3 regions of the Paenibacillus sp. FSL R5-0378 genome follow, and region 3 is predicted to be linked to each of the others. Evidence: riboswitches for the same ligand, from Rfam matches in the RefSeq annotation. Region 3 holds a riboswitch; each other region holds the start of a gene.
What was found. A riboswitch is a leader RNA that binds a small molecule or an ion and turns the genes downstream of it on or off. The one in region 3 is predicted to bind cyclic di-AMP.
Positions count from the first base shown of each region.

Region 1: another riboswitch for cyclic di-AMP. It lies ahead of MKY74_RS11765 (alpha/beta fold hydrolase); the one in region 3 lies ahead of MKY74_RS03430 (C40 family peptidase).
Region 2: another riboswitch for cyclic di-AMP. It lies ahead of MKY74_RS24290 (3D domain-containing protein); the one in region 3 lies ahead of MKY74_RS03430 (C40 family peptidase).

Region 1 covers NZ_JBBPAY010000001.1:2,491,822-2,499,775, reverse strand. The annotation lists gene MKY74_RS11785 (LysR family transcriptional regulator) at 1-530, shown strand, start outside; gene MKY74_RS11780 (DinB family protein) at 589-1,101, opposite strand; gene csaA (chaperone CsaA) at 1,132-1,461, opposite strand; gene MKY74_RS11770 (SDR family NAD(P)-dependent oxidoreductase) at 1,746-2,585, shown strand; gene MKY74_RS11765 (alpha/beta fold hydrolase) at 2,747-3,562, opposite strand; cyclic di-AMP (ydaO/yuaA leader) riboswitch at 3,746-3,910, opposite strand; cyclic di-AMP (ydaO/yuaA leader) riboswitch at 3,998-4,185, opposite strand; gene MKY74_RS11760 (hypothetical protein) at 4,669-5,298, shown strand; gene MKY74_RS11755 (MATE family efflux transporter) at 5,339-6,718, opposite strand; gene MKY74_RS11750 (sugar phosphate isomerase/epimerase family protein) at 6,718-7,542, opposite strand; gene MKY74_RS11745 (Gfo/Idh/MocA family oxidoreductase) at 7,570-7,954, opposite strand, start outside.
Region 2 covers NZ_JBBPAY010000001.1:5,251,881-5,259,834, forward strand. The annotation lists gene MKY74_RS24255 (molybdopterin molybdotransferase MoeA) at 1-66, opposite strand, end outside; gene MKY74_RS24260 (DUF4247 domain-containing protein) at 196-957, opposite strand; gene MKY74_RS24265 (DUF4178 domain-containing protein) at 972-1,478, opposite strand; gene MKY74_RS24270 (DUF350 domain-containing protein) at 1,528-1,932, opposite strand; gene MKY74_RS24275 (PspA/IM30 family protein) at 2,043-2,711, opposite strand; gene MKY74_RS24280 (NADH:flavin oxidoreductase/NADH oxidase) at 2,956-3,978, opposite strand; gene MKY74_RS24285 (polysaccharide deacetylase family protein) at 4,252-5,094, shown strand; gene MKY74_RS24290 (3D domain-containing protein) at 5,168-5,827, opposite strand; cyclic di-AMP (ydaO/yuaA leader) riboswitch at 5,831-5,985, opposite strand; gene MKY74_RS24295 (amino acid ABC transporter ATP-binding protein) at 6,224-6,946, opposite strand; gene MKY74_RS24300 (amino acid ABC transporter permease) at 6,933-7,592, opposite strand; gene MKY74_RS24305 (transporter substrate-binding domain-containing protein) at 7,762-7,954, opposite strand, start outside.
Region 3 covers NZ_JBBPAY010000001.1:780,668-788,621, reverse strand. The annotation lists gene rluF (23S rRNA pseudouridine(2604) synthase RluF) at 1-646, shown strand, start outside; gene motB (flagellar motor protein MotB) at 788-1,603, opposite strand; gene motA (flagellar motor stator protein MotA) at 1,587-2,387, opposite strand; gene MKY74_RS03450 (hypothetical protein) at 2,733-3,026, shown strand; gene MKY74_RS03445 (4a-hydroxytetrahydrobiopterin dehydratase) at 3,213-3,518, shown strand; gene MKY74_RS03440 (c-type cytochrome) at 3,602-3,961, opposite strand; gene MKY74_RS03435 (GNAT family N-acetyltransferase) at 4,126-4,614, opposite strand; gene MKY74_RS03430 (C40 family peptidase) at 4,836-5,327, opposite strand; cyclic di-AMP (ydaO/yuaA leader) riboswitch at 5,331-5,470, opposite strand; gene MKY74_RS03425 (C40 family peptidase) at 5,848-6,315, opposite strand; cyclic di-AMP (ydaO/yuaA leader) riboswitch at 6,320-6,457, opposite strand; gene MKY74_RS03420 (hypothetical protein) at 6,731-7,573, opposite strand; gene MKY74_RS03415 (M1 family metallopeptidase) at 7,584-7,954, opposite strand, start outside.

The DNA.
Region 1 (7,954 bases), 1.7 Mb from region 3:
ATCCGAACGTCCGGCTCAAGATCGTCTCGGCCGTCGATGTAGCGGACCTCGTCCTTAGTACGGAAATCGATATCGGCATCTCGCTCAAGCCGCTTTACGACAACCGGCTGGTGGTCCGGTCCCTGCCCCGGGAGGAGTACGGCGTGGTGGTATCTGCCGAACACGAGCTGGCCGGCAGGAAGTCGGTCTCCCTGACTGAACTGAACGGCCTGCCGATCATTATGTATCCCAAGGGGTTCTGGGGAAGGGAGCTCGTCGAGCAATACTGCCGGAAGCACGGGTTTAACCTGGACATCGTCGTGGAAACGACGTCCAACCCTTCGCTCTTCCGCTTTGTCAGGGAAAACATGGGGGTTACCGTTCAGACGCCTACGCTCGTCGAAGCCATCGGCGATCCGAAGCTGCGGTTCCTCCCCATCCATGATGATCCGCCCTACAGGGAAATGAGCATCATTTACCGGGCGGATAAATATTTGGGCCATGCTGCGCAGGCTTTTATTCATCTTGCCGAGGAGCGCCTCAAATCATAGTGCGAGCTCGAGGCGCGCAGCATGGCCGGCAATCGGCCCCATTTTGACCCTTGGGAAGTTATATGTATCTTTCCTGGATCACGTTATAATGATGGATTTCATGTCCGGTCAGAATATACGCCCAAGCGGCGGCGGTGGATTCATAACCGTTCACGATACCTCTGCGGGTCCAGGCCTCGTCCGGAATGCTCCGCAGCAGCGTCAGCGTGGAGCGGCGAACGGCGGCAAAATCCTCGAGAAGCTCGGCGATGGAGAAACGGTCGAAGGCTGCGCCTTCCATCAGCACTTCCTCGTCATAGCCGGTCAAAGGCGTGGTGTCCCCCCTCGCGATGCGGAGCAGCCTGTAGCACATGATGCGCTCATTATCCGTAATATGGCCGAGCACCTCTTTCAAGCTCCATTTGCCTGGCGCATAGCGGTAATTCCCTTTTTCTTCCGTCAGTGCAGAATAAAACGCGGTCGTCCGGTTCAGAGACCCGTTCAGAATCTCCTCGAGGTTCCCCTCAGGTACGAGAGAGACATACTTGGCGAAACCTTCGTTGTAGTCTTCCTTCGTTGGGCGCAGAATCATCGGTATCCATCCTTTCGTTTTGTAAAATGTTCAAGCAATGGGCGTGCCGTTGCCGACAGGCACATCAGGGGCCAGCAGCACCACATCGCCCTCTTCCGGAACTCCGCCGAGAACGAGCACCTCGGATTCATATCCGGCAATCCGCCGCACGGGAAAATTAACGACGGCGGCCACCTGGCGGCCGACCAGCTGCTCGGGGGTATACCTTCTCGTAATCTGGGCCGAAGAACGCTTGACTCCAAGCTCCCCGAAATCAATGCTCAGCTTGATCGCCGGCTTGCGCGCCTCGGGAAAAGGCTCCGCCTTGACCACCGTTCCGATGCGAATGTCCAGCTTCATCAAATCTTCGATGGTTGCCACAACTTTTCCTCCTTCTTATGCCATGATGATATCTCTCCATTATATCCCTGCCTGTCAATGGCACAAGCACTTTCACCAACCTAAAAAAGGCTGCACACCGCAGCCCAGATTCCCATAACGTATTTTATCGGTATAGCCGCAAATAACAAATTAGCCATATGCCTAACTTTCAAGTGTGCCTTTTCATTGATTCCAAAAATCAATCGTTCATCCTCAAACTACGACAGTTAATGACGTATTACCATAGTATGATGAAATAAATAACTGCGAAGGAGTAGATGGACTTGAAGAGACTCGCTGGGAAAATCGCTCTCGTAACCGGAGGAAGCCGGGGAGCAGGACGTGGGATTGCCGTTGAGCTCGGGAAAGCCGGAGCAGTAGTTTATGTATCCGGAAGAAGTTTACGAGGGACGACTACACACGGTTTTCCAGGCAGTATCGATGAAACTGTGGAGGAGATTCGAAGTCATGGAGGAGAGGCGTACGCATGTCGTTGCGATCATACCCGTGATGAGGATACACAGGCTTTGATCGAGAGAATCCGACAGGAACAAGGACGGCTCCATATCCTAGTGAATAACGTCTGGGGACTGCATGACTTGGAAGTGAATTTACAATCCAAACCATTCTGGGAATATCCGCTGAACATGTGGGATGCTATGTTTCAGAATGGAGTACGCCCACAAATAGCGACAAACCATTATGCGATCCCGCTTATGCTGGAAGCTGATTCTGGATTGATCGTACATACCACATTTCAGGATCAGGATAAGTATTTAGGAACTTTCTATTACGACCTCGCCAAGAATACCATTAACCGCTCAGCGCTCGGATTAGCTCATGATCTCAAAAACACTGAAATAACCGTGGTAGCGGTCTCCCCTGGCTGGATGAGAACAGAACTGGTATTAAGGAACTTCGGTACAGATGAAGCTCATTGGAAAGAGGTTGAGGCTCTGAAACACACGGAGTCGCCGTACTACGTAGGGCGAGCGGTGTCAGCCCTAGCTGGGGATGATGAGGTGAAACTGAAAAACGGACGGGTACTACAGGTTGGTGATCTTGCCCAGGAATACGGGTTCACCGATATTGATGGACGGTTCATCCCTCCCTTTTTAATATAATCAGTCTCATTGAAAAAACGAATACTCGCTAGAGCTCAGTTAACCGCCTTCTTATCGGGCGGTTAACTGATTAGCTAATATAGCGAGTAGATCGTTTGGTTAGGGCCAGTGCGATTCAAGATGCGATTTTCTTTCCAGGAGGCAAATCCCATGACCACGGACTATCCTCCATAGGCTTCCCGGGTCCGGTAAATATGCTGGTCCATCAAAAAGTTCAGCAGCATGCGGTTGAATGCATGGGGCTGGCACAAATGGGTCGGGTACATCGCATCCTCGATCGTCGCCAGCTGCACATGCCGGAACAGGGTGGCCGCCCGCTGCATTTGCTTGACGAACCACTCGCTTTGGCTGCCTGCGACGCACAGTACAGGCATCGGCAGCCGCGCCAAATTGGCGGGCATCTCCATACGCAGCAGCTCCATGCGCTGCTTGATTGACTCTGTCGGCCGCTTGTGGTACAGCTCCTTGCGCAGGATGCTGTAGACCGGTCTCCACCGGTTATACGTCACCCGCAGCGACCGGAGGAAAAACTCCGCAGGCAAATAATAAGACAGCCAGCTGCACGCCTCGCAAATATTCAGCAAATGGTTCTTTTTCCCGAAGCATCCCGCGAAGTAGCTGTCTACGAGCACCAGGGCGCTGACCCGGTCCGGATGAAGGGCGGCAAACGTCTGGGCGAGCACGCTTCCGCTGGAACAGCCGACAAGCGTCGCCTGCGAAATATGCAGCTTATTGAGCAGCTCGCACAGATCGCTGCATTGGGTTTCCATAATGTGCCCGACCTCCACGTCAAGCTTCCCCGAATTGCCGTAACCCCGGAGGTCCAGCACGATTACCTTCGCCCGCTTGCTGAAATATTCGACCTGGGGCTCAAACATATGATGGGACGACAAATGCCCGTGAATGAACACGATGGGCGTGCCGCTGCCGTGAATTTCGTAATATAACGTGGTTCCGTTTACTTGTATCTGAGGCACTTCATGTTCTCCTCTCTCCCAAATAACCTGTTTTCTCTGTTTGTGCAAAATCGCGGGCGCCGCCCGCTTGGGAATCGATGCTTCTCCTTGTTTAAACAACAAAAAAGAAGCAACGGAAAGAGGACACTCTTCCATGCTTCCAACTCCAAGGCCGAATAAGCCTTGCCATCTGCATGAATAACAGCTGCCTCTCTTAACACGCTTGCGTGGTTAGCTGACGGATTCGGGCCCAAGAGTAGCCCTACTCATCACTTTCGAGATTCACCCCATATGGCCGCAGCGGATGCTGCAGACACGACCGGTTCCCCCGCTTTCCGCCCTCCGGCGGAAATTCAGCGAATAGACATATTTCATGTACACGCTTCATCCTTCAAAATGAGCGCACAGAAAAACACAGAGCAGATACCCTGTGTTGATGCGTCAAATCACAGTTTCCTCCGCTCTCAACTACGCTTACGAGGTTAGCTGACGGATTCGGGCCGTGAGAGTAGCCCTACGGAAACAGGCATTATCCTGCCTCCGATTCACCCCTGCAAGCCGCAAGCCCCAGCATAAAGCTCCGTGGGGCGAGGACTGCGATTGGTTCCCCCGCTTTTCATCGGAAAATTCAGCGTTTATCAAGTCGCAAATCTTACTCTATTGGATGATGAAATGAATATACGCCTGGGACGGCGAACTGTAAAGCAGGGAAACGATACGATTCCCTGCTTTATTTGGGGATCTGATGGGAAAACGGGTCCTAATCCGTAGGAATCATTGTTTTACGGCCTTTCCTACCGCTTTCCTTAGCTTTGCTGGATAACTGAAGGCGGGAAGCCATTCAAATGGCTGAACCCGCCCATTGGATAGGAATATAATGCCGATATAGGGCTGAAGCCGCTAGGCTGAAAAAAAGCGGCTTTTTGCCGGAATTTTGGACTTTGCGCTGGAAAGATGCTGGTTTTGATCCGAAAAATCCGCCTCGTCTTCTTGCCAAAGATATCCCTTGGACGTATGATGCGGATAGTTTACCAATCGGACACATGTATGGAACCCTACTGGCCGTGACGATCCGGAACAAGACGGCAGGGAGTATCCATGAAATCACAGTCAAGGAGGATGTCACGATGAACCGGGCTTTGATTCCCACCATCGAACTGTTTGAAATCGTTCTTCCAAGATACCAGCACCACAGCCTGGGCTGGCTGGAAAACTGCCGGATCGGCATTTTAAAGCTGCCTTACTCCGGCGAGGAAGGGCTTGCCGAGGGCCTGCTGTGCTCAGGCAAGCAAGCCTTCGATCTGGTACGGTGGGGCTGCCGCCTGCGCTATATTTGCGGCCTGACGCTGGAAGAGGCCATCACCGCGACGGCCATGAACATTCTGAAGCAGCCGGGCCACAATCAGTACCCGCTCGCGCTGATGGCGCTGCTTGATGTCAGGTCACGCCTGGAGCAGCATACCGCGCGCACAACAGCCGAACAGATGGGAAGATCCCTTGATGTCGGCCTTCTCAAGCTGAACCGTACGGCTTACGCCGAAGGAGCCGCAGCATCGCTGCGCATCCGGGGAGGAACGTCGCTTGCGATCTCCGGCCTGACGGCTGACCTTGATACGGAAATCCAGGCGAAAGCTCCCGTCAACCGCCTCCCGCTGCTCGGCCCGGAGTTCCCGACGGATACCCGCGCCTTGATCCGCCGCTCCTCGGCATATCTGTCCCTGTTCGGCGCTGGCACAAAGAACCGCCACCCCGGATAATCCCCGAGTGGCGGTTCTTTTGTGCTGCCTGCGCGGGCGGCTATAGCGCCTGCTCCTCGCTGCGAAGCTGCACCAGCGCTTTTCGCTGCCAGGCCTTGCTCCTCCAGCGGACCCAGAGCAGGATGCCCCGCAGCCATTCGTCGGCGATAAAAGCCGCCCAGATGCCGTACAGGCCGTATCCCCAATAAATGCCGAGCAGGTACGTCAGCGGCACACTGAAGAGCCAGGTCACCGTGATGGACACGATCATGGCGGACCGGGCGTCGCCGGCGGCCTGCAGCGACCGTTCCAGGATGACGTTGAAGTTGCGCCCCGGCTCCAGCAGAAAGCTCAGCAGCAGCAAGGCCGCTCCCATCGCGATAATGTCCGGGTCGGTCGTGAACAGCTTCATCAGCGGGTGCCGGAACAGCGTCAGCACGGCGACGGCCGCCAGCGTAATCAGCTCGCTGCGGATCAGATTCCGGATCACCTGCTTGTAGGCCTCTTCCCTCTGGCCCGCGCCGACCAGCTGCCCGACGATGATCTGCCCGCCCCGGCCCAGCGAGACGGCCAGAATCATGACGAAGAACATGATGTTCTGCGTGTAAATTTTCGTTGCCAGCACGCTGGCCCCAAGCGACGAAATAAAGGCCGTGGTCACAAACTGGTTGGCGGAGTACGACAAGGACACGGCCGAGGACGGCACGCCGACGCGAAGCACCTTCCCGATATGCTCACGGCTCCACACGAACAGGTCGTTCCAGCGGATGTAGACGCCCGCCGCCTTGCGTAGCAGCACCAGATTGACGGCCAGACCGACGCACTGGGCAAAGGCGGTGGATATCGCCACCCCGACGACGCCCAGCTTCGGAAAGCCTCCGGGGCCGTAAATAAACAGGTAATTCCCGAAAATATTCAGTACGTTCATGCCGATCGTGACGACCATCGTCTGCCGGGTTAATCCGTGAGACTGGATCATGGCCGTGACGGCGGTCAGCAGCGCCTGAATGACCAGGGCCCCCCCGGCGATGAGCAAATACTTCTCCGCCTGCCCGAACAGGGAAGGATCGAGGTCGAAAATCCGCAGCAGCGGCCCGCTGAGCATCATGACGATGACGCTCACGACCAGGCCGAACAGGAAGTTCAGCGCCAGCGAGGACCCGGCAAGCCGGCCGATTTCATGCTGCCTGCGGGCACCCAAATACTGCGAGATGACCACCGCGGAGCCGAGCGCCACGAAATTGAACATCAGCACCGCAAACATGATGATCTGGTTCGCGACACCGACCGCCGCAACCGCGCCGTCGGACACCTTGCTCAGCATGAACGTGTCCGATGTCCTGAGAAACATTTGAAGGGCCGATTCCACAAAAATCGGCCACGTAATCGCAAGCAGCGACAGCTTGCTAACGGGGTTGTCTCCCGCGATGGATCTGGACATTACAGGCTGTAAGCCTCCCGGATCTTGGCGATGCCAAGCTTCGCGGTCTCCAGGGCGGTCAACCCGCCGTAGCTGTCCATAAACAGCTCCAGCGACAGGTAGCCCTCATATCCCGCATCCGCCAGCGTTCTGGCGAGCGCTCCGGACGGAGCGATGCCGTCTCCCGGAAATACCCGGTGGGCATCCTGGATCTCGGAGCGGGACGGCGCCGCCGGATAATCGTTCACATGGACGATGCCGATCTGGTTCCCAGCCAAGCCTTCAAGGTCCCGAAGCTCGCTGCCGCCGGTGTACATGTGGAACGGATCGATAAGAATTTTGGCGTCCGCCACCCCGCTGGCTTGAGCTACGTAAATCGCATCCTTTAGGCAGTTCAGCCGGGCCGCTTTTCCCCAGAATTCAAGATAGGGCTCTATGCCGATCCGGCGGGCCGACTCGGCCAGCTTGGCAAAGGAAGCGGCAAATTCGTCCAGCGTGACGTGGTCAACCTGTCCGAAGGGGGGCGCCGCCGCCGCGAGACAGCCCAGCTCCGCCAGCATCTCCATTTCCTTCTCCGCTTGTTCGAAACCGCGCTGTCTCGCTTCAGGATCACGGTCGGCCCAAGCCCAGAAGGCGATGGCGTTCGCCACCTTCAGTCCATGATCTTCGATATACCGTCTAAGCTCCTGCAGCTCGCCGCCCTCTGCAAGGTAAGCTTCAATGTCCCGTACCCACAGCTCGATGCCCTCATAGCCTGCTTCCGCCGCCACGCGGACCTGCTCTTTGACGCCGAGTCCGTAAGGCAGGAGTGTAGATGTATTCAATGACAATTTAAAAGGAAACAAGCTTGATCTCCTTCTTTCCGTAAGTAGTTAAGGGGTAAATGGCACCCTTCTCTGCTCAGCATGGCTCTGCATGCCCAGCTCGATGACACGGATCGCCATCCGGGCCTGCTCGGGCTTTACGTTAAGCTCTGACACCCCATGGATAGCCTCAGCCACGTTGCGGTAATAGGCGTCGTAACATCCCGGAATCGTCTTCAGACGCCCCGTAAACTGCAGGCCGTCCCGGCTGGCCACGAGGCTTCCCCACATCTCCTGCGGCTCTTCGCCCCATCCGGGCGATCCCGGCAGCCTGCCGGCCTTCAGCAGATTTTCCTGAGGATCTTCTCCATACTTGACAAACGAACCCTCCGTCCCGTACAACCGGTATCTCGGAGCCGGATCCCGGGCCAGCAGGGTCGATTTTACCGACACC
Region 2 (7,954 bases), 4.5 Mb from region 3:
TTGGGCATCCTTGACCTGCATCGGTTTCCGGTGAAATTTATCGTAATCGGTTCGTGTCTGATCCATTATGTATCATCCTTCCGTTGCTGAATGTCTCCACTGTCTATCATGACACAAAAAAACGCACGAATCCATGCTTCGTGCGTTTTCGTCCGCCGTGAACACGGCATCAGGTTATTCGCTTGCGGCCAGCCGTCACCTGCGCCTTGTGATCTTGCCAGATCCGACACGGGTTTTCGGCTTCGTATACGACCGCTTCGGTGCATCAAACAGGCCGGAGCCGCTGCTGCCGCCCCTTGAAATGCTGCCCCTGCTCGGAGTCTTGGTATCTTTCTTCCGGTCAAAAATGCTGCCTCCGGAACCGACGCTCGGATTCGTGTCGCTGTTTTTGCCGCGGCGGAGAATCGAGCCCTTCTTCTCAACCGTCAGCGGCGGCGCCACTTTTTTATCGTTGGTCGTCGGCTTGTGGTACGTTCCCTGCTTCGGCTGATAAATGTCTCTGCTCGTATACCCCCGGTAAGAGCCTCCCCCGCCGAACGAATCAAAGAGTTGTCCGATGAGCGCGGCCGTCAGATAGCCCTGGAGAAAGCTTGAATCGTAATTCCGCTGCACATACTGCTGCGAGTCGATTTCGATCAGCGTATCGCTTGGCTTGGCGGTATCTTTCTGCAGATGGTACCATTCGTTACCGTACACCAGGAACATCCGGTCGGCATCTTCCGGCGACATCTGGTCGGGCTTCTTCTCGTCCGTCAGCTCCTTCGCAACCTCGGGAACCGTCTTGTCTGCGGCCCTGTACACATACGACGTAGCGTTACCGTCACGGTTCACCGACTCCAGCGGATAGGTCTCCTTGACGTTTGGCGAGCCGATGCCGCATCCGGTCAGCAGAGACAGCACAAGGCTGGCGACAAGCAGAAGCTTCAGGCCGAGAAACCTGCTTCTCTTCTTACCCATCATGTGCCCCACCTCTAATTGGCCCGGATGACTTTCACATCACCTGGGATTACTTTCTCTCCTTCATACAGCATAAAGCGTCCGTTCTGCCACTCGATCCGCAGCAGATGGTAATCGTCGGATTGGTACTGCCATACATGCTGCTCTCCCCCTTGCGTAAACGGGGTTTTGCCTTGAATCAACACATGACCGATGTATTCTTCTTCCATATAGTAAACCCGGTCGTCCAGGTCGATCTCGGTCGGTACTTCTGCAGGATTGTCAAGCCGGCCGTCGATCGGAGCGTACAATTCATACTCCACGGTCTCGCGCTCTTCAATATGAAGGTAAGCGATCGTGTTCCCGTCCCGGAGCGTGAGCAGAACGGCGTTTCTTCCGCGGTTGTGCACGCGTCCGATGACTTCGTACGTGACCAGCGATACCTCGCAAATATCTCCCGGCATCAGCGCCAGCATGCTTTTCTCCGGTTTCGGCGGTTCCGGCTTGGCAAACAGGTTGCCTATTCTTTTAAATACACTCATATGCTATAACTCCTTAGGTAATCAAACTTTAATATATATTGGGGTCGTGCTACAGGCAGGCGGTAATGATGAGGGCGCCCACCAAATGGATCGTACCGGCAAACAGGCCGTAACCCACTTTGCCCTGCTGTGTACCTGTATCCAGGTCAAGCTTTGCCCACCATCTCATCAAGACGCGCACGATCGCTTCCAGCACGAGTAAGATCAAGAAGGAGACGATCGATACGACAAGCGCTTCCAGCAGGTTATTCGAGGTCCGAATCGAAACGGACAGAATGTAACCCTGGGACAGCAGCTTGATGACCAGGCGCGAGGTGACCGCCATGTTGCCTGCCTTCACTTCTTCAAAATCTTTGTACTTGGTAAACAGCGAATCCACAAACATCAAAATAAAGAGCAGGATCGCCCCGGAACCTGTCCATACCAGAATCCCTTTAATGATATTAAAATCCATCTACCTTAGCCTCCACATCTTCTCAACGTCTCACTCATACATAATAAAAGCGAAGGAGAAATATGACAAATGTTCCCCTTCGCTATTCATCATACCCGGTTTATGGCAGATTATTTGTTCTCGTACTGCTTCATGAGCGCTGCCAGCTCATCTTCAACTTCTTTGTCCTTGCCGAGCTGTTCGAACTCATCGTCGAGCGATTTGCCTTTGGCGGACATTTCGTTGCTGGCCTCGGCTTGCGCCTCCATCTGCAGCATCTTCTCTTCCATCCGCTTCATGCCGTTCGTCGCAGAATCGGTGCTGAAGCCGTTCATCGCCTTGTTGATTTCGGTTTGCGCTTTGGCCGCATTATAGCGGGCTACCAGCGTCTCTCTTTTGTTCTTCATTTCGGTGAGCTGCTTGCGCATTTCCTCAAGCTTGGCACGGAGATTGTCGGCCGAAGCCTTGTTCTGGTCGTAGCTTGCTTTGTATTCGTTCATTTTCTGCTCAGCCGATTTTTTCTCTTCCAGCGCACGGCGGGCCAGCTCAATGTTCTGTGCCTGGGCTGCGGTGTGTGCCTGCTGGGTACGCTTCTCAACGAGCGCCTGCTGCTCTTCGTACAGCTGCTTGAATTTTTTCTCGATGGCGATTTGAGCGGCTACAGCCTTCTCCGCGTCTTCCAAATCTTCGGTCATATCGCGGATGTATTGGTCCGTCATCTTGATCGGGTCTTCTGCCTTATCAATAATCGCATTAATATTGGACATTGTTAAATCGCGCAGTCTTTTGAAAATAGCCATGGTTTCTTGTTCCTCCTGAAAGGTTAATGTGTTCTTCTTGATACTCTTTTACGCAGCAGTTTTAGGACCGTTTCAAAAATCGCCAAAATTTTTTCGGCGTTTGTTCATCTTCCATAATATAGCAGTAAGGAGCCTTCATTCAAGGGTATGTTTACCGTTTAAAAAACGCGGGAGCCGATCCTACGGATCTGACTCCAGCGTTTTGTTGTGAATGCTTGATTAGCTTATTTCCGCAATGCCTAAGTTAAAAAGCGCGCAAGTACTGTTTCGGGATCTTCTGTTCTCCGTTCAACTCTTGGGCCGCATGAAGCGCCCAATAAGGATCCTTCAGCATGCCTCTGCCGACTGCGACCAGATCCGCCTTTCCTTCCAGCACCACCTGCTGCGCTTCCTCGTAATTTTCCAAGCGGCCGACAGCGATTACCGGTACATCCAGCTTTGCCTTCATTTGCTCCGCCAATTCCACCTGGTACCCCGAGCCGGCCTTCGGTCCGCCGTTCGATCCGATATGACCTTCACCGCCGGAGGAAATATGGAATACGTCCACGCCCGCATCCCGGTATCGTTGGCAGATTTCCGCGCAGTAATCGACGTCATAACCGCCGTCCACGTACTCCTTGGCTGACACTCTCATCAGAACAGGCATGTCTTCAGGGACCGCCTTCTTGACGGCTTTAACAACTTCTTCTCCGAACAACGCCAGGTCTTTTCCATACGCATCGTCTCTTCGGTTGGTCAGCGGAGAATGGAACTGATGGATTAAATAGCCGTGAGCGCCGTGTATCTCGACGGTATCAAAGCCGGCTTCCACCGCGCGCCGGGCCGCTTCCCCATAGGCGGTAACCAGACTCTGGGCCTCTTCGGTGGACAAAGCCCTCGGAATTTTATATTTCTCGTCAAAACGGATGGCCGATGGGGCTACGGGCGGGTTCGCGTCCTCCGCCTTGCGGCCGGCATGGCCCAACTGGATGCCGATCCTTGCGCCATGGGCGTGCACTTCGTCGACGATTTTGCGGTAAGCAGGGATCTGCCCGTCATCCCATATTCCCGTATCCCGGTTCGTAATCCGTCCGTCCGGGTGAACCCCCGTCATCTCTACGATAATCAATCCGGCTCCGCCGACTGCGCGGGATACATAATGGACATAATGCCAATTGTTAGGGATCCCGTCCTCAGCCTGTACCGAATATTGGCACATCGGAGGCATAACAATCCGGTTTTTCAGAGATAATCCTTTAAGTACATAAGGTGTAAATAGATCTGCCATTGCTTCGTGTCTCCTTTATGTTGTATGTGATTAAGCCTATATGACAACAGGGTTATATGATTGCAGCGCCGCCGTTCAATCGTCCATACCTCGCGGTTACGGCCAACGAACAGCGACCGTAATCCATCAGTTCTATTATACACGCTTTGCCGAACGATATGAAAATGTGGCCCAGCAACTGATTTAAAGCAACATAATTGCATCAACTTATGGACATAACAAGGATAAATCATGCTTTCGCTGTTTGTCCGCGGTGGAAAGGAGTCGAGACGGATGAAAAAGAAGCTGTTATGCACATTGCTGTCTTCCCTGCTGATCTTGTTGTTGATCTGTCCTTGGCAGTCCGGGTGGCCGGCAGCCGCCGCTCAAGGCGGTGAACCCCCGGAACATTCGTCAGGTTCCGAACCTGCACGGGAAACCAGCAGCCGGGAGGCGAAAGAAAAGCGGAAGGAACAGCAGATCCTTACGCTAGGCCAGCTGATCAAAAAATATCCCGAAACGTTCAAAATTCACGGTCCGCGCGTCAAAGAGGTGGCCCTAACCTTTGATGACGTGCCGGATCCCAGGTTTACTCCTCAGATCCTGGATGTGCTCAAAGCCCATCATATTAAAGCCACCTTTTTTGTGATGGGCAGCCGGGCGAAGAAGCATCCCGAGCTGGTCGAGCGCATTGTCCGTGAAGGACATGTGATCGGAAACCACTCCTATAATCATCCCGTGTTTCACAAATTGGAGATGGACGAATATGTAGCCGAGATTAAGCGGACGGAGAACACGCTTTACGGCATCGTCGGCTATAAGCCCAAGCTGATCAGGCCGCCTTATGGAGACATCACGGAACGCCAACTGCGCTGGGCCAAGCAGCAGGGCTACAAAATCGTAAACTGGAACGTCGATTCGCTGGATTGGAAAGGAATCAGCAAGGAAGCGGTCAAGCGCAACGTGCTGTCCACCGTTGGGCAAGGCTCGATCATTCTTCAGCATGCGGGAGGCGGAACCACGTCCAATCTCAGCGGTACGATCGATGCCCTTCCGGACATTATTCAGACTTTGAAAAATAAAGGCTATTCATTCGTCACGCTGCCGAGGTTACTTCACGTTCCAAAAGACAAGTAACGCGCTGAGCGTACAAAAAAAACCGGCTTGAGTACAAAAGCCGGTTTTTCCGTGTTATTATGAATAGCATTGACTATTTAATGAAGTACAGCTCAACGTCCTGGAACCCGAAGGCACTAACGCTTTCCGGGCTGCCCGGCACGAAAATGTCGATGCGTTTCCCCTTAATCGCACTGCCGGTATCCTTAGCTGTCGCTACGAAGGCTTTCTTCGGAAGGCCTTGGAAGCTGTGACCGGTAACCAGCACTTTCGTTCCCAACGGGATAACGGAAGGGTCAACCGCGATCGTTCCCAGCTTCAGCGGGTTGCCGAAGTAGTCCACTGCTCCCCACTTGCCGTTTTCGCTAGCGGCAGATGAATAAGCCGTAGCTCGGACGTCCAGCGTTTTGGAGTAATTGAAGGTTTTACCCCATGCTTCCACGACTTTGTCATCGCCGTTGACGTTCAGGGAAGCTGCTGTGATGATGGAGCCGTTGTCCTCTGCGGCAAATGCCTTGGCTGTGCTTGCTCCGGGAACGTTTAATTTCAGGCCTGGATAAATATTGGTTGCTTCTACGCTCGGATTTGCATTCATCAGCTGATTCAAATTAACGCCATATTGTTTAGATAATGTATAGAAGGTGTCTCCATCCTTCGCTACATGGACCGAGTCCGCAAACGTGGGTACCGCTTGTACCGCCAGAGAAATGCCGATGATGGCTGCAAGTGTCTTGATTCCTTTAAATCTTTTCATGGTTCCTCCTTAAGTCGTGATGCCTGCGAAGTTAGCTGTCGGATTCGGATTGAGGAGACAACCCTACGCCCTATTGGTGCGATTCACCCCAAGCGTACTATGTACACAAATTACATCCCCCGCACTTTACCTTAGAAAAGTTTCGGCTCAACAAATATATCACAATTTTGTAACCTGTGCGCATGAAAATGTTACCAATCCAAAAGTCTTGAATTATCAGGCTTTATTTAGGGTTGTTAGCTGACTTAAGCAAGGGAGCAGCAGCTCAATTCCTTTTAAAATAGTTACAAAATCCTCATTCATTTTAACAATTTATTCATGAAAAGGTACATAAAAAGCCCTGGATGAGTAATATTCTCGTCCAGGGCTTTATCATTTTTATATGCAGGCACTTTGTCAAAGAACCTTGCTCAGAAAATCTTTCGTGCGGCTGTTTTGTGGGTTACCGAACACTTCCGCAGGCGTCCCCTGCTCGACGATTTGTCCGCCGTCCATAAAGACGATCCGGTCGCCGACTTCCCGGGCAAACCCCATTTCATGGGTTACGATGACCATCGTCATGCCGCCCTCCGCAAGCTTCTTCATGACCTCCAGCACTTCGCCGACCATTTCGGGGTCCAGGGCCGAAGTCGGCTCGTCAAAGAGCATGACGTGGGGCTGCATGGCCAGCGCCCGCGCGATGGCGATCCGCTGCTTCTGCCCGCCTGACAGCTGGGACGGATACGCATCCTTCTTGTCGGATAATCCGACCGTGCGCAGCAGGTCAAGGGCAATCCGTTCCGCCTCGGCCGGCGGCTGCTTTTTCACCTTAACCGGGGCTAGCATGAGGTTCTGCAGCACCGATTTATGCGGGAACAGATTGAAATGCTGGAACACCATGCCCATTTTTTCGCGGGTGGCATTGATGTTGTGGCGTTTGTCCGTAATCGGCTCGCCTTCAAACGTGATCTGCCCCCCTGTTGGCGTTTCGAGCAGATTCAGGCAGCGGAGAAAGGTACTTTTCCCCGAGCCGCTGGGGCCGATCACGACGACGACCTCGCCTTTGGCGATGTCGATGTCGATCCCTTTCAGAATCTCCAGCTTGCCGAACGATTTGCGCAGATCTTTAACGCTGATCATCGGTATTCAGCCTCCTTTCGAATACCCCTAGCAGCTTGGACAGGGTAAACGTCATAATGAAGTAGATGGCCGCAATGACCAGCAGCGGACTGAGGTAATCATACGTAATCCCTTGGATAGCCCCCGACTGGTACATCAAGTCGGTGACGCCGATAAACGATACGATGGATGATTCCTTGATAATCGTAATAAACTCATTGCCGATGGCCGGCAGCACGCTTTTAACAGCTTGGGGCAGCACGATGTACCGCATCGTCATGCTGCGCGTCATTCCGAGGGAACGGGCCGCTTCCGACTGGCCACGGTCCACCCCCTGGATTCCGGCACGGAACACTTCCGCAAGGTACGCGGAGCTGTTAATGGACAGCGTAATTGCACCGGACTCGATCGGCGTAAATTTGACCCCGAAGGCCACGAGGCCGTAGTGAATAATAAACAGCTGAACAACCATCGGGGTACCGCGGAGAACTTCCACCCATACCGAACCGATTAGCTTCGGCAGCCAAAAGCGGGACATCCGCATCAAGGATATAAGAATGCCCAGCACGAAGCCGCAGAAGACGCCGATGGCCGCCAGGAGCAGTGTATACTGGATACCTGTCGCAAAATACGTCCGGTAATCCCAAAAAACGGAGAACATATTCATAAAGACCCAAGAACCTCCTTTGTCATCATACCTGCCTGTCCCATCCTTTCCCTGTATACAACAGATCGGGACATATTTGAAACAAGGTACCCATCATTGAACAGAAAAAATAGCGAATTCGCTTCGCTATTTTATCCGATGTATAAAATGAGAACAGACAGCTTAACCTCTATTTCTGTGCAGCCAAATCGCTCGCTTCGGCGACGTACTGCTCAATCTTGTTTTCGGATTTCAGACGGTCCAGCGTTTTATTGATTTGGTTCACGAGCTCGGTGTTGCCTTTTTTGATCCCGATCGCGTAGCCGTCTTCCTTATAATCAGGAACCGCATCCGCAATTACCAAACCTTTGACGTTCTTGATG
Region 3 (7,954 bases):
GCTGGTAGAGAGCGGGAAGGTGACGATCAACGGCGTTCAGGCGGTGTTGGGCAGCCAGGCGGAGGAAGGGGACGACGTCCGCATCAACGGCCGGCCCCTGCAGGCGAAGAAGGAGACGCATGTCTACATTGCGCTGAATAAACCGGTTGGGATCACCAGTACGACGGAGCAGCATATCAAGGGCAACATTGTGGACTTCGTGGGCCATTCGGAGCGGATTTTTCCGATCGGCCGGCTGGATAAAGATTCCGAAGGGCTCATCCTCCTGACGAGTGACGGCGACATCGTCAATAAAATACTGCGGGCCGAAGGCAAGCATGAGAAGGAGTACATCGTCACGGTGGACAAGCCGGTTACGCCGTCCTTTTTAACAGGCATGGCCAGCGGGGTGAAGATTTTGGGCGAAATGACCCTTCCCTGCAAGGTAACGCGGATCTCGGAGCGGGTGTTCAAGATCATTCTGACCGAGGGGAAAAACCGGCAGATCCGCCGGATGTGCAGCGCCTTCGGCTACGAGGTGCGCCGACTGCAGCGAATCCGGATTATGAATATCCACCTGGGATCCCTGGGCAAAGGGAAATGGCGCGATTTAACGCCGCAGGAAAAGGAAGAGCTTGGACAGCTGCTGAATTACCGCCTCGGATAGAGGGCAGGCCTGATACAGGGTGAGGGCTTCAACCTATAATAAAAGGCCGGAAGACCATTCCCTGAGACATGTGCCGTCTACTATCAAAAAGGCTGCTCCCTTTATCCAAAGGGAACAGCCTGTCCATTAGTTATCGCTATGCTATTTTTTATTCGTGGTTACCGGGATTTGCTCGCTGATATTCTGGTACTTCCGGATAATGGATACCTCGACGCGGCGGTTTTTAGCACGGCCGGCTGCGGTATCGTTGGAAGCCACGGGCCGGAACTCGCCAAAGGCGGTGGAGGTGAACTTGGCCGGGTCGAGCTGCTTGTTGGTGAGCAGAATCTTCAGGAAGTTCAGCGCCCGGTTGGAGCTCAGGTCCCAGTTGGACGCGTACTCGCTGTTCGAGATCGGCATATTGTCCGTATGGCCGGACACGACGACGTCATACGTCGGGAACTGCTGCAGCATGCTGCTGATGGCGAGCGCCAACTGGCGTGACTCAGGCTTCACCTGAGCGCTGCCGGAAGCAAACAGGGCGTTGTCGCTGATCGTGATCGTAAGCTGCGATTGGTTCAGTTTGGTATCCAGCTGGTTCGTCAGGCCGTTCGTTTTGATATATTGATCCAGCTGCTGCTTCAGCTTCTCCAGGTCTTCCTGTTCCTGCTTAGCCAGCTGGGCTTTCTGTTTCTTGTCATTGTTATTCGTGACGATGCTCTCTTGGGAGTCTTTTTTGCCCTGGTCCATATTTTTATCCATCGGCAAATTGGATCTGAAGTTGAGCACGCCGTTTCCGGTGCTGAGGGCATTGTTGAAGGCCTGGCTCATTTCCTCGAATTTCTTGGCGTCCGTGGCGCTCATGGAATAGAGCACGATAAACAGGGCCAGCAGCAGTGTCAGCAGGTCGGCATAGGGGAGAAGCCAGGATTCGTCGGCATGCTCCTCATGCGGTTCATGTCTAGTCTTCTTGGCCACCTGAACCATCCTCCTTCTCATTCATTTGAGCGCGCTCGGAAGGGGTTAAGAAGACGGAGAGCTTCTGGCTGATCGCAATGGTGGATACGCCGGATTGAATCGACAGCAGTCCTTCCACCATCATGAGCTTGAGCTCCACTTCTTTTTTGGACAGGCGTTTCAGCTTATTGGCGATCGGGTGCCACAGGACATAACCGGTAAAAATACCGAGCAGCGTCGCAATAAAGGCAGCGCCAATCGCGTGGGCCAGCTCGGCCATATTCTCCATCTTGGTCAGGGCGGCGATCAGGCCGACGACGGCGCCAAGCACCCCTAGGGAAGGAGCATACATACCGGCTTGGGAGAAGAGCAGGGCACCTGCACGGTGACGCTCTTCCGTCGCCGCAATATCTTCCATCAAGACGTCGCGGACGAACTCCTGGTCGTTACCGTCGATAATCATGCGCATACCGTTGCGCAGGAAGGCGTCGTCGATTTCTTCGACCTTGGTCTCCAGAGCGAGGAGGCCTTCCCGGCGGGTGATGGAGGCCCACTCCATGAACAGGGTGATGAGCTCTTGACGCTGCATGAGCTTTTGTTTGACGAAGGTCATTTTTAACAGCTTGGGGAACTTCTTGATCTCAGACATCGGAAAGCCGATAAACAGCGTAGCGGCGGTTCCGGCGAGAATAATGACATAAGCGGCGGGCGTCAGCAGGCTGACGATCGGGGCGCCCTTCAGCACCATGCCGACTAGGACGGCAACCACACCGAGTATCAGGCCAACAATCGTTGAAATTTCCATTGCACACCTCATCCATGAGAAATAGAATTGAATCCTTTCGGAATCGACCGCGTTTACATCCTTGCAACATGGTCGCTTTCACAAAAAACGGTTTATATTATTTATCGACACCATTCTCTTTTTTTTTAAGGGATATTTTCCGGTATAATGAAATGACAAGGTTCATCTGTCCTACAAAATCAAGTCCGAGCACCATACCCTGAAGGGAATAATCACAGCACAAACGGGTGACGAATGGCCCACTTGAGACCCTGACACAGGGGCGCATGGAGCAGGGCATTCACCATTCACAATCATCGCTTATAGATCGTATGAGTAACTAAACTTCGATATGGAGGGAATGGCATGGGTGTTAAGCATGGTCGTGACTATGACGGCATATTGACCGATTTGACGGCAGCTGTCGGGGAAATTCCGGACAGTTATTTATTTTTTGAAATGGCGGAGCAGGATTGGATGCAGCTGGGCATCGAAGAGAAGCGTGAGGTGCATGAGGCGCTGGCGGAGGATTTGTTCTATGCGCTGGGAGCCGAACCTGTCATCACCGTTGGAAGCGGTGTCGTGATGTATGACAAGGACCATCACCGGATCAACCTCTTGATCGGCGACGAGGAGCTGACCGTAGTCTCACTGATATAGTCCCTGGGGCCGGATGGATTTTATAAACCCGTCCATGGTAAGATATTATTCGTATGTACTCTCCTTGAAGAAGCATGATTACATTCAGGGATGAATACAATGGGTAAAGGTTTTTCGCCCGAGCATACATTAATGACACATCCTGGTGAACCTCGGGGATGTTAGGTTTCAGGGAGGAACGGAAGAATGGTATATACGCAAGAAGAAGTAGAAACGCATTTGTCTAAGCTGGAAGGCTGGGAGCTTGAAGAGGGCCGCTGGATTGTGCGCAAATACGTTTTCTCCAATTTCATGAAGGGCATTTCCTTTGTGGATGAGGTTGCGGCCATTTCAGAGGCTTTTGGCCACCACCCCTTTATTACGATTGATTATAAAAATGTGACGCTGCGTTTGACTTCATGGGATGAAGGCGGGATTACGTCCCTGGATGTCAAGGAGGCCCACCAATTTAACGAACTGTTCGAAAAAATGCGTTCCGGCGAAAAAAGGTAACGAGAATAATGCAGCAAATAAAAACACGCTTTGCGATGAACGTCCCGTTCTTCCAAAGCGTGTTTCTGTATGCGTTACAACTGTTATTTCTTCTCAGCCAACCACTGGGCCACATTGGCAATCTCTTCAGCTTTCAACTTGTCTTTAAAGGATGGCATGCCGCCTTTACCTTTAGTGATAATGGTGTAAATCTCTTCAGCGGACAGTTGGCTTCCGATCTTTTGAAGGTTCGGGCCTACGGCACCCTGAAGCTGATCCCCGTGACAGCTAATGCAGCCTTGGTCTTTAACCACAGCTTCGGCCGCTGCGGCGTCCATCGTGACTTCCGGCATGGTCGGCTTCTCTTCTTCCGCCACCTGCTCTTTGCCTGGAAGCGTAAACATGAGCACAATTGCCATAACCACTGCGATCGTTAATACACCGCTCATGATCCATTTTTGCATCCGTTTTCGTCCTTTCTATGTAAACTGTCATTCTTCATTCCTTCATTATAACGGAACAAGCCATCACATCAAATAGTTTGTGTCAAAAAAGCAAACGAATCCAAACTTGGGGCCACCAAAAATACACAAATTTGTACCATTTTTATGATGATGGAATTTTCAAGTTAGACCCCTTCATAGACCATACAGTGAAACAGCTGTTCACCTTCAGGGGTCAGCTTGGGGTAGGTATCAGCGATGACAAACCCCGACTTCCCGTAAGCCCGGATGGCCCGCTTATTCCAAGTATGCACTTCAAGGTCGATTTCGTCCCCAGGCCGTCTTTCACGGGCTGCGGCGACCACAGCCTGCATAAAGCTCTTACCCAGCCCCTGGCCGCATAAATCAGGCCGCATGCCAACACCAAGCCGGGTCACGCCTGCCAAGGGAAAGAACTGCGCGAACCCGCACAAGGTATGATCAGCATCCAGGACGGACACATATTGGCTTTGCCTCACCTCAGGATCACCAAATTCGACGCCAAGCGTCTCCATCTGATCCCACGGCAGCCAGCCGTATAAATCGTATGGAGGCTCGTACACCCAGGCGCAGACGGTCTCAGCATGCTCCCGGGTCATGGGAACGATCATGAAGCTCTCATGTTGGAGGTTCATGTGCAGATCTCCCTTCCAGACCTCCCTGTAGGATTTGAACATTAGAGAAAAAATATTCCGGATTGTCCCAGATATCTGTTTAATTTCAGAATAGAGGGGTAAATGAGGAGTAGCGGGCGGGAATGGAAGGGTTACCCATTTCTGTCCGCAAAAAATCCCGCAAAAGGAGATTTCGGCAAAAATCTCATTCTACGGGATCTCGTACCCTTGCTTTACCTGCATTACTGGACGTCATCTACGTCCTCGGAATCGACGGCGGCGGTTTTGTATTTATCCGTACTCATGATTCGTTTGGCGCCAACGTAGCGGTTGACGTAGTAGCTGTCGCTCAGAGAGCTGATGATCACACCGCGAGAAGTGGAGGCATGTGCGAATTTTCCGTCGCCGACGTAAATTCCGACATGGGATACTCCGGCTCCCGATGTATTAAAGAATACCAAGTCGCCTGCTCTCAGATCACTGCGGGATACGGCCGAACCCATGCTGAACTGGGAACCAGACTGATGGGGCAGATCGATGCCCAATTGATCAAATACATACATTGTAAATCCCGAGCAGTCAAATCCGCTTGTTGTGGTTCCGCCCGTTCTGTACTTGGTTCCGATCGCACTGTCGATCACTTTATCCATCTTGGAATCCGCGAAAGCGCTTCCTGTGCCGACCGTGAGCACGATGGCGAAACTCATGATTGCTGCTGCAAGCTTCTTCTTCAAGTAAAATACCCCTTCCGGCGCCTGCGAGGTTAGCTTAAGGATTCGGTAGAAGGCCCCCTATGATCCCTCTGAAGCAAGATCAATTCACCCATAACTGGTTCCCCCGCTTTCCTTAGTGTGAGGAAATTCGGCATGAACTTTTTACACTATGTATCATTCCCTGGTACTTCTTATTCGTTCGCAACTTTGTGTCAGGTAAAGATTACAAAGTTGTTACTATCGCTGGGACTATTGTAACAAAGGAATCGGACTTTGGCAATTGTTTCTAACAGAAAAAGAAGATTTGTAGGAAAATTTATAGGAAATGATGTTTATTTGTTGGACGAGTGGGTAAAAGAAATGACAAGGGTGGAAAAAACAGGGGAAAACCGTGGATTTACTCGTGTAAAAAAATTTTTTGAAATGCTGTTACCTTTTCGGTGGTTCGTACGTCTAATAAGTAACAACAAACCCGCGGGGCGATTTCGGCAAAAATCAGCGGCGCGGGTTGTTATGGATATGCATTGTTTTCGAGAGATAATCAATTGTAAACCGCAGCTTGATATTTGGCCGTACTCATGACCCGTTTGGCGCCAACGTAGCGGTTGGCGTAGTAGCTTTGGCTCAGTTTGCTGATGGTAACGCCTTTCGAAGAGGACGCGTGCGCGAATTTTCCGTTGCCGATGTAAATACCGACATGGGATACGCCTGCGCCTAGGGTGTTAAAGAAAACCAGGTCTCCTGCTCTCAGCTGGCTTTTGGAAACAGCGGTACCTGTTTTATATTGCGCAGCGGATACACGCGGGAGGTTTAACCCCAGCTTTTGGTACACGTAACGGGTAAAACCGGAGCAATCGAAGCCGTTCGTAGTTGTTCCGCCGGTTTTGTAAGAAACGCCGATCGTGTTGTTAACGATGTGATTCAGAGATGAATCCGCAAATACGCTGCCGGTGCCCATGGAGAACGCAAGTGTAAGGCCCAGCGCTGCGGCTGCCAACTTCTTCTTCAAAAAAATAAACCCCTTCCAATGCCTGCGAGGTTAGCTTAAGGATTCGGTAGAAGGTCCCCTATGATCCCTCTGTAGCGAGATCAATTCACCCAAAATTGGATCCCCCGCTTCCTGGTGCCCGGGAATTCGGCTCGTGATGATTGCACCGGAAATGGACATGCTGACAAGTTACCTATAATCGTACATACCAATCAAATGAACGGACAAATGATGAAATCAGTTACAGCAAAGTCAAAATCGTTACAGCAAAGATTACAAAGTTGTTACTAAGTTCGTACTCGGATTATTTTAACAGAGGATTTATACTTTGGCAAATGGTTAACAATCATTTTACAACAAAAACCCCGCCTCTTTTCAACAGAAAGAGACGGGGTTCTTCTTTTATCAGCGGGTTAAAGTTATGACAAAATTTTAACTATTCCGAAATATTTTTTTTCGTACGGTTCATTTGCTGATGCCACAAATCATATTGGGAGGAGATATTCCATAATTTAAAGATACAGCTGACCATATGGTAGCCCTGTTGGATAATCAGGGTGGCAAGCCCTGCCCAGATCAGAGAGACGCTGCTGGTAATGCCATACAAGAGCAGGCTGACCGTGCCCAGCAGAACGGATATGCCGATGACCGGCAGCGCGCTTCGCAGGCAGATCCAGAGCGAGGAGAACATGCTGGTTCCACCGGTTTTGCCAAACTGCATGAACAGAATCATCTGATGGACGATGTAGCAGTACAGAAGCCAGACTGCAATGTACGGGATGCAGTGAAGCAGCTGGGCATGGTTTTGGATCGCGCTGAGCAGGATGGGATACATCTTCGGGATCATCCAGTATAACGGAGCGGCGATAAGCACCCATTCGATCAGGTGAAAAAGAAACACCGTTTTGCCGTGCAGCTTCATGCCCTGGAAGAAAAACAGTCCGCGTTCTCCCTGATGCTCCCGGTGCAGGCCGTAGAAGATGCCCGCGTGGATAAATGGGGTCAGCAGCATGCGGAGGGCGACCATTCCCAGGAGAACCCAAAGGTAAGTATGCACGGTGCTGCTTTGCGTCAAGCTCATCTGTCCCTCTACATAATAGAGGACCTGGCTGAGTTCGGTCGGCGGGGGATCGGGATACCGCATCAGCAGCGGCACGACCGCCGAATCGATCAGACGGTACAGGAAGTAGCCCCAGAGCAGCTGGTACAGGAACATGATGATCATGACATAAAATTGGTCTTTGACGCTTTTCCAACCGTTAACAATATAGGATTTCACTGCTCTCACCTCACCAGGACAGACTTCCAAGCAGGGTTTCAATCAGCTTGGTAATGCTTACGTTCCAGCGGAGGAGCACTTTATGATCCATGTCCGCCTTCAGGTAGTTGTTCACATGTTTGTTTTCCAGCACGATCGTATAGCCGGGATCGATCATGGCCCAGGCCAGCGGGGAGCTGTATGTCAGCTTGAACTGGGTGCTGGCGTTCTTTACGTCCCAAACCTTTTTGATCTGATGCCCGTCCGTAAACGTGAACAGTATCGGCACCTGCGGCAGATCGCCGCCCTTTTTGCTGACCTTCACCAAAGAATCGTACCGGGGCTGCGCCGAATCCTTATCCTTGCGCACCGTAATTTCGTCGACCGAAAAATCGGCCATCT